DNA from 2 places in the Rhizobium sp. 007 genome. Region 1 is predicted to be linked to the other one. Evidence: predicted binding sites of a transcription regulator. Region 1 holds the regulator's gene; the other holds the start of a gene.
What was found. The regulator LexA, encoded in region 1, represses DNA repair genes until DNA is damaged. The targets are predictions, from matches to a motif close to TGTTCNNNNTGTGTTCNG.
Positions count from the first base shown of each region.

Region 2: ISN39_RS06395 (ImuA family protein) is a predicted target of LexA. The motif match lies at 3,185-3,202, and genes of this name have one in related genera.

Region 1 covers NZ_CP064187.1:1,499,939-1,507,664, reverse strand. The annotation lists gene eno (phosphopyruvate hydratase) at 117-1,391, opposite strand; gene ISN39_RS07625 (hypothetical protein) at 1,508-1,753, opposite strand; gene ISN39_RS07620 (HAMP domain-containing methyl-accepting chemotaxis protein) at 1,833-3,677, shown strand; gene kdsA (3-deoxy-8-phosphooctulonate synthase) at 3,700-4,545, opposite strand; gene ISN39_RS07610 (VOC family protein) at 4,542-5,420, opposite strand; gene lexA (transcriptional repressor LexA) at 5,626-6,342, shown strand; gene gltA (citrate synthase) at 7,284-7,726, shown strand, end outside.
Region 2 covers NZ_CP064187.1:1,278,944-1,286,669, forward strand. The annotation lists gene ISN39_RS06380 (flagellin) at 1-313, shown strand, start outside; partial or broken gene dinB (DNA polymerase IV) at 1,689-2,788, opposite strand; gene ISN39_RS06395 (ImuA family protein) at 3,251-3,991, shown strand; partial or broken gene ISN39_RS37840 (DNA polymerase Y family protein) at 3,912-4,094, shown strand; partial or broken gene ISN39_RS06405 (OB-fold nucleic acid binding domain-containing protein) at 4,132-4,814, shown strand; gene ISN39_RS06410 (GntR family transcriptional regulator) at 4,953-5,651, shown strand; gene ISN39_RS06415 (flavin reductase family protein) at 5,738-6,262, shown strand; gene ISN39_RS06420 (4-hydroxyphenylacetate 3-hydroxylase N-terminal domain-containing protein) at 6,273-7,726, shown strand, end outside.

The sequences.
Region 1 (7,726 bases):
ACCTATTGAGCGAGCCTACGCCTGAGAGATTAACCGTCCGTTGACTATGAATTTAGAGCAACAAAAAACCCGCGCCGGTGAAGCGCGGGTTTCAAGGATCTGATTTTTAAAGGCTATCAGCCACGGATGATCGAGCGGCCGGCGTAGCGAGCCTGCGGGCCAAGGCCCTCTTCGATGCGGATCAGCTGGTTGTACTTCGCCAGACGGTCGGAGCGCGACAGCGAGCCGGTCTTGATCTGACCGCAGTTGGTCGCGACGGCGAGATCGGCGATCGTGGAGTCTTCGGTCTCGCCCGAGCGGTGCGACATGACGGCGGTATAGGCTGCCTTGTGCGCGGTGTTGACGGCGTCGAGCGTTTCGGTCAGCGATCCGATCTGGTTGACCTTCACGAGGATCGAGTTGGCGACACCCATGCGGATGCCGTCGCGCAGGCGCTCCGAGTTGGTGACGAAAAGATCGTCGCCCACCAGCTGCACCTTCTTGCCTGCGAGGTCCGTCAGGGCTTTCCAGCCGTCCCAATCGTCTTCAGCCATGCCGTCCTCGATCGAGATGATCGGGTACTTGCCGGCGAGATCGGCGAGGTATTCAGCCATGGCGCCCGATTCAAGCGTGCGGCCCTCTCCTTCGAGAACATACTTGCCGTCCTTGAAGAACTCCGTCGAAGCGCAATCGAGACCGAGGCAGATGTCATCGCCCGGCTTGTAGCCGGCTTTCTCGATCGACTTCATGATGAAATCGAGCGCTTCGGGCGCGCTCTTCAGGCCCGGCGCGAATCCGCCCTCGTCGCCGACATTGGTGTTGTGCCCCTGGGCCGAAAGCTCCTTCTTGAGGACGTGGAAGACTTCCGAGCCCATGCGAACCGCTTCGCGGATCGAATCGGCGCCGACCGGCATGATCATGAACTCCTGGAAGTCGATCGGATTGTCGGCATGCGCGCCGCCGTTGATGATGTTCATCATCGGAACCGGCAGCAGATGCGCGCTCGCGCCCCCAACGTAGCGATAGAGCGGCAGGCCGGCAGCCTGGGCGGCAGCCTTGGCGACGGCGAGCGATACGCCGAGGATGGCATTGGCGCCGAGGCGGGACTTGTTCGCCGTGCCGTCCAGTTCGATCATGATGTTGTCGATCTGGATCTGGTTCTCGGCATCGATGCCGCCGATCGCGTCGAAGATTTCCGTGTTGGCAGCCTCGACGGCCTTTTCAACACCCTTGCCGAGATAGCGCTTGCCGCCGTCGCGAACTTCGACGGCCTCGTGCGCACCGGTCGAGGCGCCGGACGGCACAGCCGCACGGCCCATACTGCCGTCTTCGAGATAGACATCGACTTCAACGGTCGGATTGCCACGGCTGTCGAGAATCTCGCGGGCGATAATGTCGGTAATTGCAGTCATGATCTCTTCCTGCTCGGTGGGTGATAAATCGTTCGAAGCCTGTTTAATCGAAGGCACGCAAATTACAATGCCACACCGACGACACACGGCATGGCATGGCCTATAGCCCGAATATGTCAGGCTTTTGAAGAAGCCGCTCGCACCCCATCGATCCCTGCCGAGAGCTTGCTCAGGCGTTTCGGAACCTCAGGTTTTGAAATGACACCCGTCACTTTCGATCTGGTTGTAAATTTATCGGTCAGTAACCAATCAATATTATGATTAATACTCATTGAGGAAATACTGCCCCGCTCTCCGGCAAGTAGTATTGCATGATGCGATTCCTCGTGCGGTCCAAATCCGCCTGATATACGGACCTTCACGATTTCAGGTCCCCTCGGAAATTCCAGAATAATTTCAAACGAACAGCATCTGTTCGCTATTCAATTCATGGGGCGCAGGATGAAACTCAATATTGCACGCAGCCTTGCTATCTTCGCGATGGTCGTCGCCGCGGGATTGATCGCTTCGATCGGCATACAGAATTATGCCTTCAATAAGCTGCGGGTGAACGGCGAGATGTACAAGCAAATCATCTACGGCAAGGATCTCGTCGCCGATATCCTGCCGCCGCCCCTCTACCTCGTTGAGTCTTACATGCTTGCGCTCGAAGCGGTGCAGCGCCCCGACGTTGCCAAGAAGAACGTCGAGCGCATCGAACATGTCCTGAAACCCGCCTACGAGGACCGCCGCAAATATTGGCTGGCGACCGCGCTCAGCTCGGACCTTAAGCAGAAGCTCTTGAACGATGTCCTTGTCAAAGGCGGCGTGTTCTGGAAGGTGATGCAGGAGGAACTCGCGCCGGCCATTGTCAAGAATGACTCCGCAGTCATTCCGGCGTCCTTCGAAAAGCTTGCGACGAATTTCCATATCCATGAAAACGCCGTCAACGAACTCGTCGATATGGCGAACACCTTCCTGGCGTCCGCTGAAAAGGACGCCGCCGAACAGACACGCATCCTTTCGGCTATCACGCTCGCGGCTGCCGCAGTCTCGCTTTGCCTGCTTCTTGGCGGCCTTTACGTCTTCCGCCGCCGCGCCATCGTGCCGCTCTCGGGGATGCGCGACTATATGGCCATCCTTGCTGGCGGCGACTATTCGAAGGATGTGCCCTTCAGCCGCCGGGCCGACGAGATCGGGGAGATGGCGCGCGCCGTCACCGTCTTCCGCGAATCCGCCGAAGAGCGGAACAATATCCGTGCGCGCCAGGATGCCGAATGTCAGGCCCAAGCACAGCGCGATGCGGCGCTTGCCGCTGCCAAGGCAGACGAGGAAGCCGTCCGCGAGGGCGTCATCGCCAGCCTGAGCCGCGGCCTGGAACGGCTCTCCGGCGGCGATCTCACGGTCCAGCTTAGCGAGCCTTTCGACGCAGCCTACGAGAAGCTGCGCGAGCAGTTCAATTCGAGCGTCCGCACGCTTTCTGAGGCAATGAGGGAAATTTCGACCGTGACGAATGTAGTAAGGACCGGCTCCGGCGAAATCGCATCGAGCACAAACGATCTGGCCCGGCGAACAGAGCATCAAGCCGCCTCGCTGGAGCAGGCGGCCTCGGCGCTCGACCAGATCACGGTCACCGTCAAGAACTCGTCGGAACGGGCCAATGAAGCCAACGTGATGATGAGGGCGACGAAGGAAAGCGCCAGCTATTCGGCAACCGTCGTGCACGAGGCGGTCGCTGCGATGGAGAAGATCGAGACATCATCTGCGCAGATCGGCGATATCATCAACGTCATCGACGAAATCGCCTTCCAGACCAACCTGCTCGCGCTCAATGCCGGCGTGGAAGCCGCCCGCGCGGGCGAGGCCGGAAAGGGTTTTGCGGTCGTTGCACAGGAAGTGCGCGACCTTGCCGGCCGCTCCGCCAATCTGGCAAAGGAAATCAAGCAGCTGATCGAGACGTCTTCCAGCCAGGTTTCGGCCGGCGTTGCCTTGGTCAACCGCACCGGTGAAGCGCTCAGCAATATCGATCAGCAGGTTCTGAAGGTCACCGCGCTGATCGAGTCGATCGTGCGTTCCTCCACCGAACAAACGACCGCTCTCCTGGAAGTCAACGCCGCCGTCAACACTATGGACAGCGTCACGCAGCAGAACGCGGCGATGGTTGAACAGACAAGTGCCGCCTGCCGCGAGCTCGGTGACGAGGCGATACACCTCAATCACCTGCTGGCCCGTTTCCTTCTCGACGACGTAACGGCGTCCGCCGCAACGCGGTCGTACTCAAGCCAAAGGATGGCGCTCGCCGGTTGACGGCGGGCACCTTCCGCCAGTATCAGGCCGCCTTGGCGACGGCGTCGAGGGCCAGCAGCTTTTCCAGAAGCCGCGGCATGTCGTTCAAATACACCATGTTTGGGCCGTCGCAGGGGGCATTGTCCGGATCCTGGTGGGTCTCGATGAAGACACCTGCAACTCCGACCGCAACTGCCGCCCGCGCCAGCGTCTCGACGAACTGGCGCTCCCCGCCCGACGTCGTGCCCTGGCCGCCGGGCTGTTGTACGGAATGGGTCGCATCGAAAATGACCGGAGCCCCCATGGCCGCCATGATCGGCAACGAGCGCATGTCCGAGACCAGCGTATTGTAACCGAAGGACGCGCCACGCTCACAAAGCAGAACATTCGAATTGCCGCTCTGATTTAGCTTGGCGAGAACATTCTTCATGTCCCAGGGAGCGAGAAACTGGCCCTTCTTGACGTTGATGACACGGCCGGTCTTCGCGGCTGCGACAAGCAGGTCCGTCTGACGGGAGAGGAAGGCCGGGATCTGCAGAACGTCCACGACCTCGGCGACCAGCGCGCATTGCTCTTCCGAATGGATATCTGTCAGAACCGGAATGCCGAGTTCCTTCTTGAGGTCGGCGAAGACTTCCAAGCCCTTCTCTAGACCGATACCGCGTTTGCTCGACAGCGAAGAGCGGTTCGCCTTGTCGAAGGAGGTCTTGTAAACGAGCCCGATGCCGAGCTTGCCGCAAAGCTCCTTGAGCGTGCCCGCAACCATGAAGGCATGGTCGCGGCTCTCCATTTCGCATGCGCCGGCGATCAGCGACAGCCTGCCACTGTTTGAAAATACGACGCGGCCGGCACCTTCGCCGACTGCGACTTCGGAATTCGTATTGCTCATCGGATCTCCTCGAAGGCGAAGATCGCACCTTGGCCGGGCGCAGGCTTCACCAGGACTCTGTTGTTCTTGCGTGTATAGGGCATCCCGTTATCAGCCAAAAGCGCTTCTGTCACGGCAAGATCGGTGGTGCGGAAAACGACAGCGCTGCCTCTTAGCCCCTTATCCACGGATAACGGCACCGAATCGAAATAAGCCTCCATCCCTTCCGGCGACAGAAGACTGATCCTGGCATTCGCTGCCGCGATCGCCACGCCAAACGGTGTCCGCTCGATTTCCGTCGTAGACACGGCCAACTGAAGGAACGAGCCGAAGGCTTCAGGCTCGGGCGCGCTTAGCACCATCTCCGAGATACCGGTTGCACCGTTCGCATGCTTTTCCAGCGCGCTCCGATCGGCCGGAAAGGCGTTGATGCGCTGGCAGTCAAAGAGGAAGAAATCCGGCACCCGAAGATCGGCGGCAAAGGCAAGCTTGAAAGTGCCTGTCGATTGCGACCCGTCCGGCATCTTGATCAGGCGCGAAAACTCCAACATGGCGCCGCCGCTCTTTCTCGCACGAACGAAATGAGCATGGTCGGCGTCCGCGTCCTCCGTGCTGAATGCGGCCGCAGAGAATCCGTCATTGCCGCACCGGAAACGAAAGGCCTGGTCGCGCGCCACAAAGACGTTTCCGTGCCGCACTGATTCTTCACATTCTTTCGCGCTCGCGACACCAAGCGGCTCGAGATAGGTCTTGTCGGCGAAAAAAACGCAAGCATTCACCGTGCCGAAAGGATGACGGCCCTCGGCGGCAACCGTGAACCCCAATCGTCCCAGCCGCTCCCGCGCGAGATCGATGTTGGTGACCGGTAGAACAAGATGATCCAACGGATGCAGCATGGCGTCAGGTCTCCATTTAATGTGCTGAAGATGTGTGCCGCTATGTGGTCAATGCAAGCTGAAAGCGCTGATCCGGCAAACAAAAGTTTCCAAAAATGAACGCAGTTGAGACGAAGTTTTACGAAAATTTAGGTACTTGCGGAACACATATGGAACATATAGTGTCCGTTCTGGCTTTGTTTCACGAATTTGGGGTTAAACTTCGATGCTGACACGCAAACAACAGGAGCTTCTCCTCTTCATTCATGAGCGTATGAAGGAATCCGGCGTTCCGCCATCGTTCGACGAAATGAAGGATGCGCTGGATCTCGCGTCCAAATCCGGCATCCACCGGCTGATTACCGCTTTGGAAGAGCGCGGTTTCATTCGTCGCCTACCGAATCGCGCCCGCGCGCTTGAAGTGATCAAGCTGCCGGAAGCCTACAGCCCGAGCATCCAGCCCCGCCGCGGCTTTTCGCCGAGCGTCATCGAGGGCAGCCTCGGCAAGCCGCAGCCTGCTGCCGCCGCGCCGAAGCCGGCGAACGAAGACAATACCAGCTCCATTTCGGTTCCCGTCATGGGCCGTATTGCGGCAGGCGTGCCGATCTCGGCGATCCAGAACAACACGCACGACATCAACGTTCCGGCCGATATGCTCGGCTCCGGCGAACACTACGCGCTTGAGGTCAAGGGCGATTCGATGATCGATGCTGGCATCTTCGATGGCGACACGGTCATCATCCGCAACACCAACACCGCCAATCCCGGCGACATTGTCGTGGCACTGGTCGATGACGAGGAAGCGACGCTGAAGCGGTTCCGACGCAAGGGTGCGTCCATCGCGCTGGAAGCGGCGAACCCCGCCTACGAGACGCGCATCTTTGGACCGGATCGCGTAAAGGTTCAGGGTAAGCTCGTCGGCCTTATCCGCCGCTACCATTGACCGGCAGCGCGTCGCCGGCAAAGGCGACGGCGCGCCACTCATAGGCGTGGCGGCTCTAGGGGCGATCGAGTTTCTCGAAGGCGGTTGTCCAAAGCACGGTACGGCGCCGGTTTTCCGCAAGGTTTCATTCGCGAAATGCACTGCGCCGCATCGGCAGGCGCCGAACCGCAGCCTTGCCAGCGTGACGACGATGTCCGCGGCATCGCAAGCCGGGCGTGGCACCGTTCCGCATCGCATTTCTTGCCTCTTCCTGCTGCTCCGGTGAAAATTTCGCTTTCCCTCCGTCTTTCGCGGGTCGCAGCGCCCTCACGGCTGCGATCGGTCAAAGCCAAAGCGCTGAGCGCAACGTTCGTGCCGGACGCAAACCAGATCGCCGCCCCAAGCCCGAAAAAACCGTCGCAAAGCGCAGGCGTGTGCCCTGAGCGGCTCCTTAGCTTGCCATTTGCAGGCCGAAAGCCTTGGGTATGCAGCCACAATGACTGATCGGTGGCTACGGGACTGAACGGTGGCTATTGACGGGCGAGAGCTCTGCTTTTGCCAAAGGCTTCTTCCCGCATTCCAAAAGCGCAAGCCGGGAAGCGCGCACACTGCTTGTCCGCGACATCTGCTGAAGCGGAAATGCGCAGCTCGGCCGTTTTCAACTCCGGCATGCACCCAGCCCGCTGACACCCTATGAATACAACCAGAATGCAGCCCTGAGGGCGTTTCAGCAACAATAATCGATTGAAAAAAGTCCAAAAAATTGGATTGCAAAAGCCGAATTAAATCATTGGCTTCCGCTATGCGCCTCCGGCATCGCAGGAGTGTCTAAAAGTTGATACTGCGATGCACAAAATGGCGCCACGGTAACTTGGCATTGGCGCCGTGATCATATAGCTATCGGAGAGGACGCTTAACCCTATGGCGCTTTTATGGCGCCGCCGCCAGTTTGGAGGATCAGCATGACGGATCAAAGCGCAACAATCAAAATCGGCGACAAAACCGCCAATCTTTCCGTGAAAAGCGGAACGATCGGTCCGGATGTCATCGATATTGGTGCACTCTATAAAAACACCGGTTCCTTCACGTACGATCCTGGTTTCACCTCGACCGCTTCCTGTGAATCGAAGATCACCTATATCGACGGCGATGAAGGCATTCTGCTGCATCGCGGCTACCCGATCGAACAGCTTGCCGAACATGGCGACTTCCTGGAAGTCTGCTATCTGCTGCTTTACGGCGAATTGCCGACGGCTGCCCAGAAGAAGGATTTCGACTACCGCGTCACGCATCACACCATGGTGCACGAGCAGATGTCTCGCTTCTTCACCGGCTTCCGCCGCGACGCCCATCCGATGGCCGTCATGTGCGGCTGTGTCGGCGCTCTGTCTGCCTTCTACCACGA
Region 2 (7,726 bases), 220 kb from region 1:
TGTGATGGACATCGATATCGAAAAGTATCCGGACTCGGTAAATTCCTTCCTCTACAGCGTCGACGCCATGCTGGCGAGGGTAACCAATGGGACGGCGGCACTTGGCGTACTGAAGAACAGACTGGAGAAGCAGTCCGCTTTCGCGGAGACTTTGCTTGACAATCTGTCCTCCGGCATCGGTCGCCTCGTCGATGCCAACATGGAGGAGGAATCGTCCAGGCTGACTGCACTTCAGACGCAGCAGCAACTAGCAATTCAATCGCTTTCGATAGCCAATGGAACGCCGCAAGCCCTATTGAGCCTGTTTGCGTAACGATTCGTCACCTGCGCGCAGTCGGGCGTCCACGAGCGTCGCGATAAGGCTCTTGATGCCCCTCTGATACGTCAGGCTTCCTTGGGGGCCGGATCACATGCTGACCCTCTTCGACTCCTTGATGAAGGGCTATCCGATCAGCTCGTTTCTTTTCTGGAACGTTGCTCCGGAGAATGAGCTGCACTGGCAAATCTATAAGTTCTCGGAAAATTTCCGGTACGGAGAGGTCCACAATGAGAACGCAGACGTGTCCGGAGGGAAGCTAACGCTTATACTAGACGGGCAGCAGCGCCTTACATCTCTCCTGATCGGTCTACGCGGTTCATTCACAGTCAAAGCGAAACTAAGTGCTGGGATAGTCCAGACGCCTGGCAGAAGAAGAAGCTCTATCTCGACCTTCTTGTCGATCCGGCTCAGATTCCCAAGAACGAGGAGAGCGAGGACGACATAGAGCACGCATACGGTTTCGAGCTCTTCGAAAGTCCACCTCAATCCGGGCCGGCTAACTTGTGGATCAAGGTTGGCGAAACCCTGAACTACGGCGAGCGGAAAGCCTTCGCCGAGTTCGTGACGCGCTAGAATGCCGGAAACCAAAAACTGGACTGTCAAAGAGACGGTAAAACGGAATCTGGAACGCCTCTACCAGATGATCTGGGTCGAGAAGATCGTCAGTTATTACACCGAGGCAAACCAAGACTACGACAGAGTACTCGGGATTTTTATCAGGGCGAACGACGCCGGCCAAGCTCAGCAAGTCCGATCTGATGCTGTCCATGCTTTCGTCGAAATGGACGGACATCTCAGCTCGCGAGGAAATCTATAATTTCGTCGAGACGCTCAACGCCGCCACGATCTGAATGGATGGCAGCGGAAGTTCCTCACCGACATCCTGGCTCGCATTGATCGCAGCGGCGACAGGTTCGCTCTCACCGACAAGCAGTGGAGAAAGGTCTTTGTGCAGCCGAATTAGATGCCCGCCGACGCCGCGACCATGGTGCGGCTGAGTTGGTCTTCTCAGGTCCATGAGTTCTTAAATCGATTTTAAAATCTTGAATTCAAATTCTAATCGATTTTAATTATTCTGTTTAAAAATTCTTGTTGCGGTGCGAAAGAATTCCAACCTTAAATGGCTGGCGAAGTCTGCTGTTTGGAGGAACTTGGATGACCTTTACATTCCCGCTTACCGAGAATCGCAATGTCGAGGAACTGCTGAAACACCTGGCACAGCACAAACTCAGCTGTCCAGGGAACTGTGTCGTATCGGTGAAAACCCACGTCGCTCATGTATCGTCCATGCTTACGTTCGCGCTGGGTACTGCCCGTACCGCCTGGTAACGACGAAGGAGGCGGGCCAACGGCACTATGCTGAGATTTGTCACAGCTTCAGTGCCAGTTGCTCGAAACCCATGTCGGCCTGGTGCTCCAGCGAGGAGAGCGTCACACCGAGGAGGCGTATCCCTTTCCGGGTCGGAAAGACGGATTCCAGCAGGACGCAAACTGTCTCCTCGATTTCCTCTGCGGATCGGAACGTTCGACCAAGCGTCCTGGCGCGGGTGATCTGCGTGAAGTCGGCGTACTTGACCTTGAGTGTGACGGTCTTGCCCGTGATGCTGTTTGCCTCACAGTGACGCCAGACCTTAGCGACTAACGGCTTCAAACCGTCCACTGCTGGGTCGTAGGCGTGGATGTCCGCAGCGAAGGTGTCTTCCGCGCCGACGGATTTTCGCACCCGGTCTGGCTTGACCTGTCTTTCGTCGGTGCCGCGGGCGATGCCATAGAAGTACGGGCCGGACTTGCCGAAATGCCTGACCAGGAACTCGATGTCCTTCTCCCGCAGATCAGCTCCTGTTTCGATGCCAAGGCGGTGCATCTTCTCGGCGGTCGCCGGCCCGACGCCGTGGAATTTCTTGACGGGGAGACCCGCGACAAAGGCCGCTCCGTTTTTCGGCGTGATGACCGCCTGGCCGTTCGGCTTGTTCAGGTCGCTCGCCAGCTTGGCCAGGAACTTGTTGTACGAGATACCGGCAGAAGCGTTCAGCCCGGTTGCCGCCTTGATCTTCGCCCGGATTTCGAGGGCGATCTCGGACGCGATCTCCATTCCCTTCAAGTTCTCGGTCACGTCGAGGTAGGCTTCATCGAGAGACAGCGGCTCGACCAAAGGCGTGTATTCGGCGAAGATTTCCCTGATCTGGGCAGATACGGCCTTGTAGACGTCGAAGCGCGGCCTCACGAAGATCAGGTCGGGACATTTGCGCTTGGCCGTCACCGAAGGCATTGCTGAGTGGACGCCGAACTTGCGGGCCTCATAGCTTGCAGCCGCCACCACACCGCGTGCTTCCGAACCACCGACAGCGACGGGTCGACCGCAAAGCTCCGGGTTGTCGCGCTGCTCACAGAAGCGTAGAAGGCATCCATGTCGATATGGATGATCTTGCGCGGACGCTCAGTAGAACGGCTCTCGAGATGGTCACTCATGGGACATCCGCATCCGCGTCCGCGTCGAGGCAGGGAAAGCAAGCCTGGCAGCGATCGATGCCATCGGTGCTGTTCATACGAGAGCAACCGACGGTGAGCCGACGTCGAAGCTGCCGGAAAGACAGGTTGGCCCCATACTGCTTGACCAGAACCTTCCGATCAAGATCGCTTCTCCGATCACAGGCATCGCATTCGATGGTGATTACGGCGTCCCGATAGTCTCGCAATGTTGCGTCAACGCAGGAATTTTTTCTCATCCGTAAGATATCATACGCCCTGTGGATCGCCTGCGGCTACTGCATTGAATTCCCTTATGGATCGCTGGCTCGGTGCCGCTGCGGATGAGGTGTTTACACAAATCCACCCGACACGCGCCCGTTGACTCGAATTCCGGAAAGGAACAAATGTAGAACATACTCGCTTTTGGACGAGATGGAACCCTGATTTTGGCGAAGGCTACCGATGGCGCAAGTGCGCGCAAACCCTGTCATCACCGAACTTCGAGAACGCATATCGCATCTCGAAAGCAATCCGGCGCGGCGAAGGCAGACCTTACCGTTCGGCGTCCGCGAGATTGATGACCACCTGCCTGGTGGTGGGCTGTCCTTTGGGGCGATCCACGAGTTCGCCGGTGGCGGGGCAGGGACTGACGCGCTGCTCGCAGCCGGGATCGCCGCGCGAACGAAGGGCAAGGTGATCTGGTGCCTTACAAGGCCTGACCTCTTTTTCCCGGCCCTGGCGCAAGCCGGTCTTCATCCGAACCGGGTCGTCTTCGTTGAGGCCGAGAAGGAGGAGGATGTCCTCGCGTCCGTGGAGGAAGCTCTGTCGTTCCGCGGGCTCGGAGCGGTTGTCGCCGAACTCGTCCGCCTGCCGATGACGGCCTCGCGACGGTTGCAGCTCGCGGCCGAAAAGTCCGGATCGATGGGACTCGTCGTTCGACGATGGCGGCGGCAGACCGAGGCGAGCGACTTCGGCCAGCCGACGGCGTCGACGACACGCTGGAGAGTGAGTGTGATGCCGTCAGAAGAGCTCCCGGTTCCCGGCGTTGGTCGAGCACGGTGGTTCCTCGAGCTGATGAGAGTGAAGGCGGGCGAGCGCGCAGAGTTTACAGTTGGAGCGTGTGATGCCGCGGGTCGTATCGATCTTTCTACCGGATTTGCCAACGGACAGGATCAGGCGGGCCGATCCGTCCATTCCCGTTGACCAAGCGATCGCGGTCATCGCGCGCAGCGGTTCCAAGCGCTGGGTCTCTGCTGCCGACGCCGCTGCGAGGAAGGTCGGCGTCCATGTCGGTATGCCGGCGGCACATTGGGTTTCCATACCGTCGGCGAACTTTCCGCGACAGGCTCGGGATGCGTCTGGTCAAGGGATTGGCCGTTGCCGACGCCGCGCGGATCGTCGCTGCGAGGATGAACTCGTCGTTCGAATCCGTCGATGACGTCTGGCGACGGTCAAACGTTCCAACCGAAGCGCTCGTACAGCTTACCCAAGCCGATGCTTTCCTACCCTCTCTTGGGCTCCAGCGCCGGGATGCCATATGGGCGATGAATGCGCGTGACGGCCGTTGGCTGATGACGGCGGGGCTCGTCCTCGTCCGTCAAAAGCCTGGGTCCGCCAAAGGCGTCATGTTCATGACGATTGAAGACGAGACCGGTCCGGCGAACGTCGTGTTCTGGCCGAGTCTGTTCGAGCGGCGTCGACGCGTCGTTTCTCGGAGCGTCGATGATGGCAATCAACGGCCGCATTCAACGGGAAGGGGAGGTCGTGCATCTTGTCGCTCAGCAGTTGTTCGACCTCTCAGGCGATCTTTCCGGTCTTGCCGAGCGCGACATGGAATTCCGGTTGACGACCGGGCGCGGTGACGAATTTGCGCACGGCTCGCCGGGAGCTGCGGATTCCCGAGACCGGGCTGCGGCGAGGCCTCGTGACATATTCGTTCCATTATGCCGAACTCGGCATAAGGGTATTTATCCCGAGCCCGATACTATGCCGAGCCCCATTCCCTAAAGCCCGAGATTTCCGGTAATCCAACATTGAAAGCTCGGCATAATTCGAACGTGTTGGTTGGAAGGCCGGGTTCGGCCCAGAGCGGCCATTCCTGTCAAAGGAGTCATCGTCGAAATGCGCTTGACTTTGTTATACGCATCTTGTATGCAACATGCTTATGACAACCAATTCAGCCAGCGGCGCTGCCGCGCTCCAGCGAGGTGATGCAGCGCAGGATGTCGTTTATGCCTGGCTGAAGCAGCATGTGCTGACACTGCCGCGCCATGAGACGACGTTCCTTACAGAGGCGCAGGTCTGTCGGGAAACAGGCGTCTCGCGAACCCCGGTCAGGGAGGCGTTTCTGCGACTGGAGGCCGATGGCTTATTGCGGATTTTGCCCAAGAAGGGGGCATATATCGCGCCGATCACCGAGATTGAGGTTGACGCGATCATGCAGGCACGCGGCCTAGTCGAGGAATGGTGCGCACAGCAGGCAAGCCGCTTCGGGGTGGACTTGGCCGCTGAGTTGGACCGCCTGATCGCTCAGCAGGAGAAGGTCCGAAACGATCGCGTCGCGTTCATCGAAAGCGACCGAGAATTTCACCGGGCGATCGTGAGGGCTGCGGGCAATCCTGTTCTGGCGACCTTCTATGAGAGCCTTCGCGATAGACAGGTTCGAATGGGGGTCCATGCGATCTCTGTCGGCAGCCGCGTTGACGAGGTGCTGTCGGAGCATCGGGCAATAGCGCAGGCTATTCGGACCTCTCAAGCGGACGAGGCCGCCGCGGCGGTCGGGGTGCATTTGGCTCGGACTTTGGCAGCATTGCGGGCACCTACACTCGGCGACTGGTCGCCCGGCTCGCGCGCGGTGGTATAGGCTCGCAGCTTGCGGCCAGGTTAGCAAAGAACGCAGAAATTACAGGATTGGCAATCAGATAGATCAAATCGACATCGGGGGAAGCCATGGAACCGGTCATGGACGTGCGTTCATTCAGGCAGGCTTTAGGGCAGTTCCCGACTGGGGTATGCGTGGTCACCAGCACGATCGGCGCGGAAAAACTCGGCGTCACGATCAGTTCGTTCAACTCGCTGTCGCTCAACCCGCCGCTGATCCTTTTCTCCATTGATCGCCGGGCCGCCAGCCTTTCCCAGTGGGCGGAGGCGGAGGGCTACGCGATCAACGTGTTGTCTGAGAACCAGGCGGATTTGTCGAGCCGATTTTCCAAGCCGCTTTCCAACAAATGGGAAGGGATCGCCTGCGAGACGATAGTCGGGCATGGTATCGTCCTTCCAGGAGCTGCAGCAGTGTTCCACTGCGCGCCTTGGGCTGCCCATGACGGTGGCGACCATCTGCTGTTCATTGGCAGAGTGACATCATTCCAATCGTTTTGGGACCGCCGGCCGCTCGTGTTCAGCAAGGGCCGATATGCCGCGCTAGAAAGTGAGAGGCACAACGAAGCGTCCTGGCCACTAGCCATGCACTATTGAGGGGGATGACATGTTGAAAACGGGTTCAGAGCATATCGAAACCCTGCGGGATGGCAGGCACGTGCTCATCAACGGAAAGCGCGCCGACGATGTCACGATCCATCCGGCCTTTTGCCAATCCATACAATCAGTGGCGCGGCTCTACGATTTCCAAAGCGCCGAGCAGAATCGCTCCCTCATGACATACGAGGTGAACGGCGTCGGCACTGCAAGCCGCATTTGGCAGATGCCTGGCAACCATGCGGAGCTGGTGGAGCGCCGAAGAGCGCTGGAGACCTGGGCAACGTTGCATTGCGGTTTCCTTGGCCGTGCGCCGGACCATGTCGCTTCCTGTCTGGCCGGCATGATGATGGGAATTGAGGTCTTTCAGGCCTACGATCCGAAGCGAGCCGACGCCCTTGCCGACTACTATCGATACGCCCGCGACAACGACCTTTACCTGACCTACGTGATCATCAACCCTCAGGCTGACCGGTCGAAGAGCGCAAGCCAGCAGCAGGACGGCACCTTGACGGCCGGCGTTGTCGACCAGGACGCGGAAGGTCTGACAATCCGCGGCGCAAAGATGTTGGCGACAGGCGGCATCATGGCCAACGAGGTGATCGTCACTTGTATCCAGCCGCTTTCACAAGGAGACGAGCCCTATGCAGTCTCCTTCGCAGTGCCCATGAATGCAGCCGGGCTGAAGATCATGTCCCGCAAGTCGTATGAAGAAAATGCAACCAGCGTTTTCGACAATCCGCTCGCCAGCCGCTTCGATGAGAACGATGCGATCCTTTATTTCGATGACGTCAAAGTGCCGTGGGATAGGGTTTTCATCAACCAGGACATCCACATGTGCCAGCAGCAGTTTCATGCGACGCCCGCCCATGTCCTGCAGAATTACCAGGCACAAATCCGCCTGATGGTGAAGATGCGATTTCTTCTGGGGTTGGCACATCGCATCACCGAGACCAACGGCATCGTCAATTTCCCGCAGGTGCGCGAAACGCTCGGTGTCCTGGCGGCCCAGAGCGCGATGGTCGATGCGCTGGTGCATGCCATGGAGGTCAAGGGACGAAACTTCGGTGCCTACTTCGTCCCGGATGCGCACACGCTCTATTCGGCTCAGGTACTCACGCAGAAGCTCTATCCGGAAGTGATTTCGGCACTGCGTGAACTGGCCGGCGGCGGACTGATCATGCTGCCCTCAAGCGTCGAAGACTTCGCCGATCCCCAACTCAAGGCTCTGATCGAGAAGACCCAGCAATCACCATCCACGAGTGCCGAAGGGCGGGTGAAGCTCTTCAAGCTGGCCTGGGATGCGATCGGCTCCGAGTTCGCCTCGAGGCATACCCAATACGAGATGTTCTATGCGGGCGCGAACTTCGTCACCAGGAATCACAGTTATAGAACGTGCGACTGGCATTCCGGCACCCGATTGGTCGATCAGATGCTTGATTCCTATTCGCTCGAAAACGAACT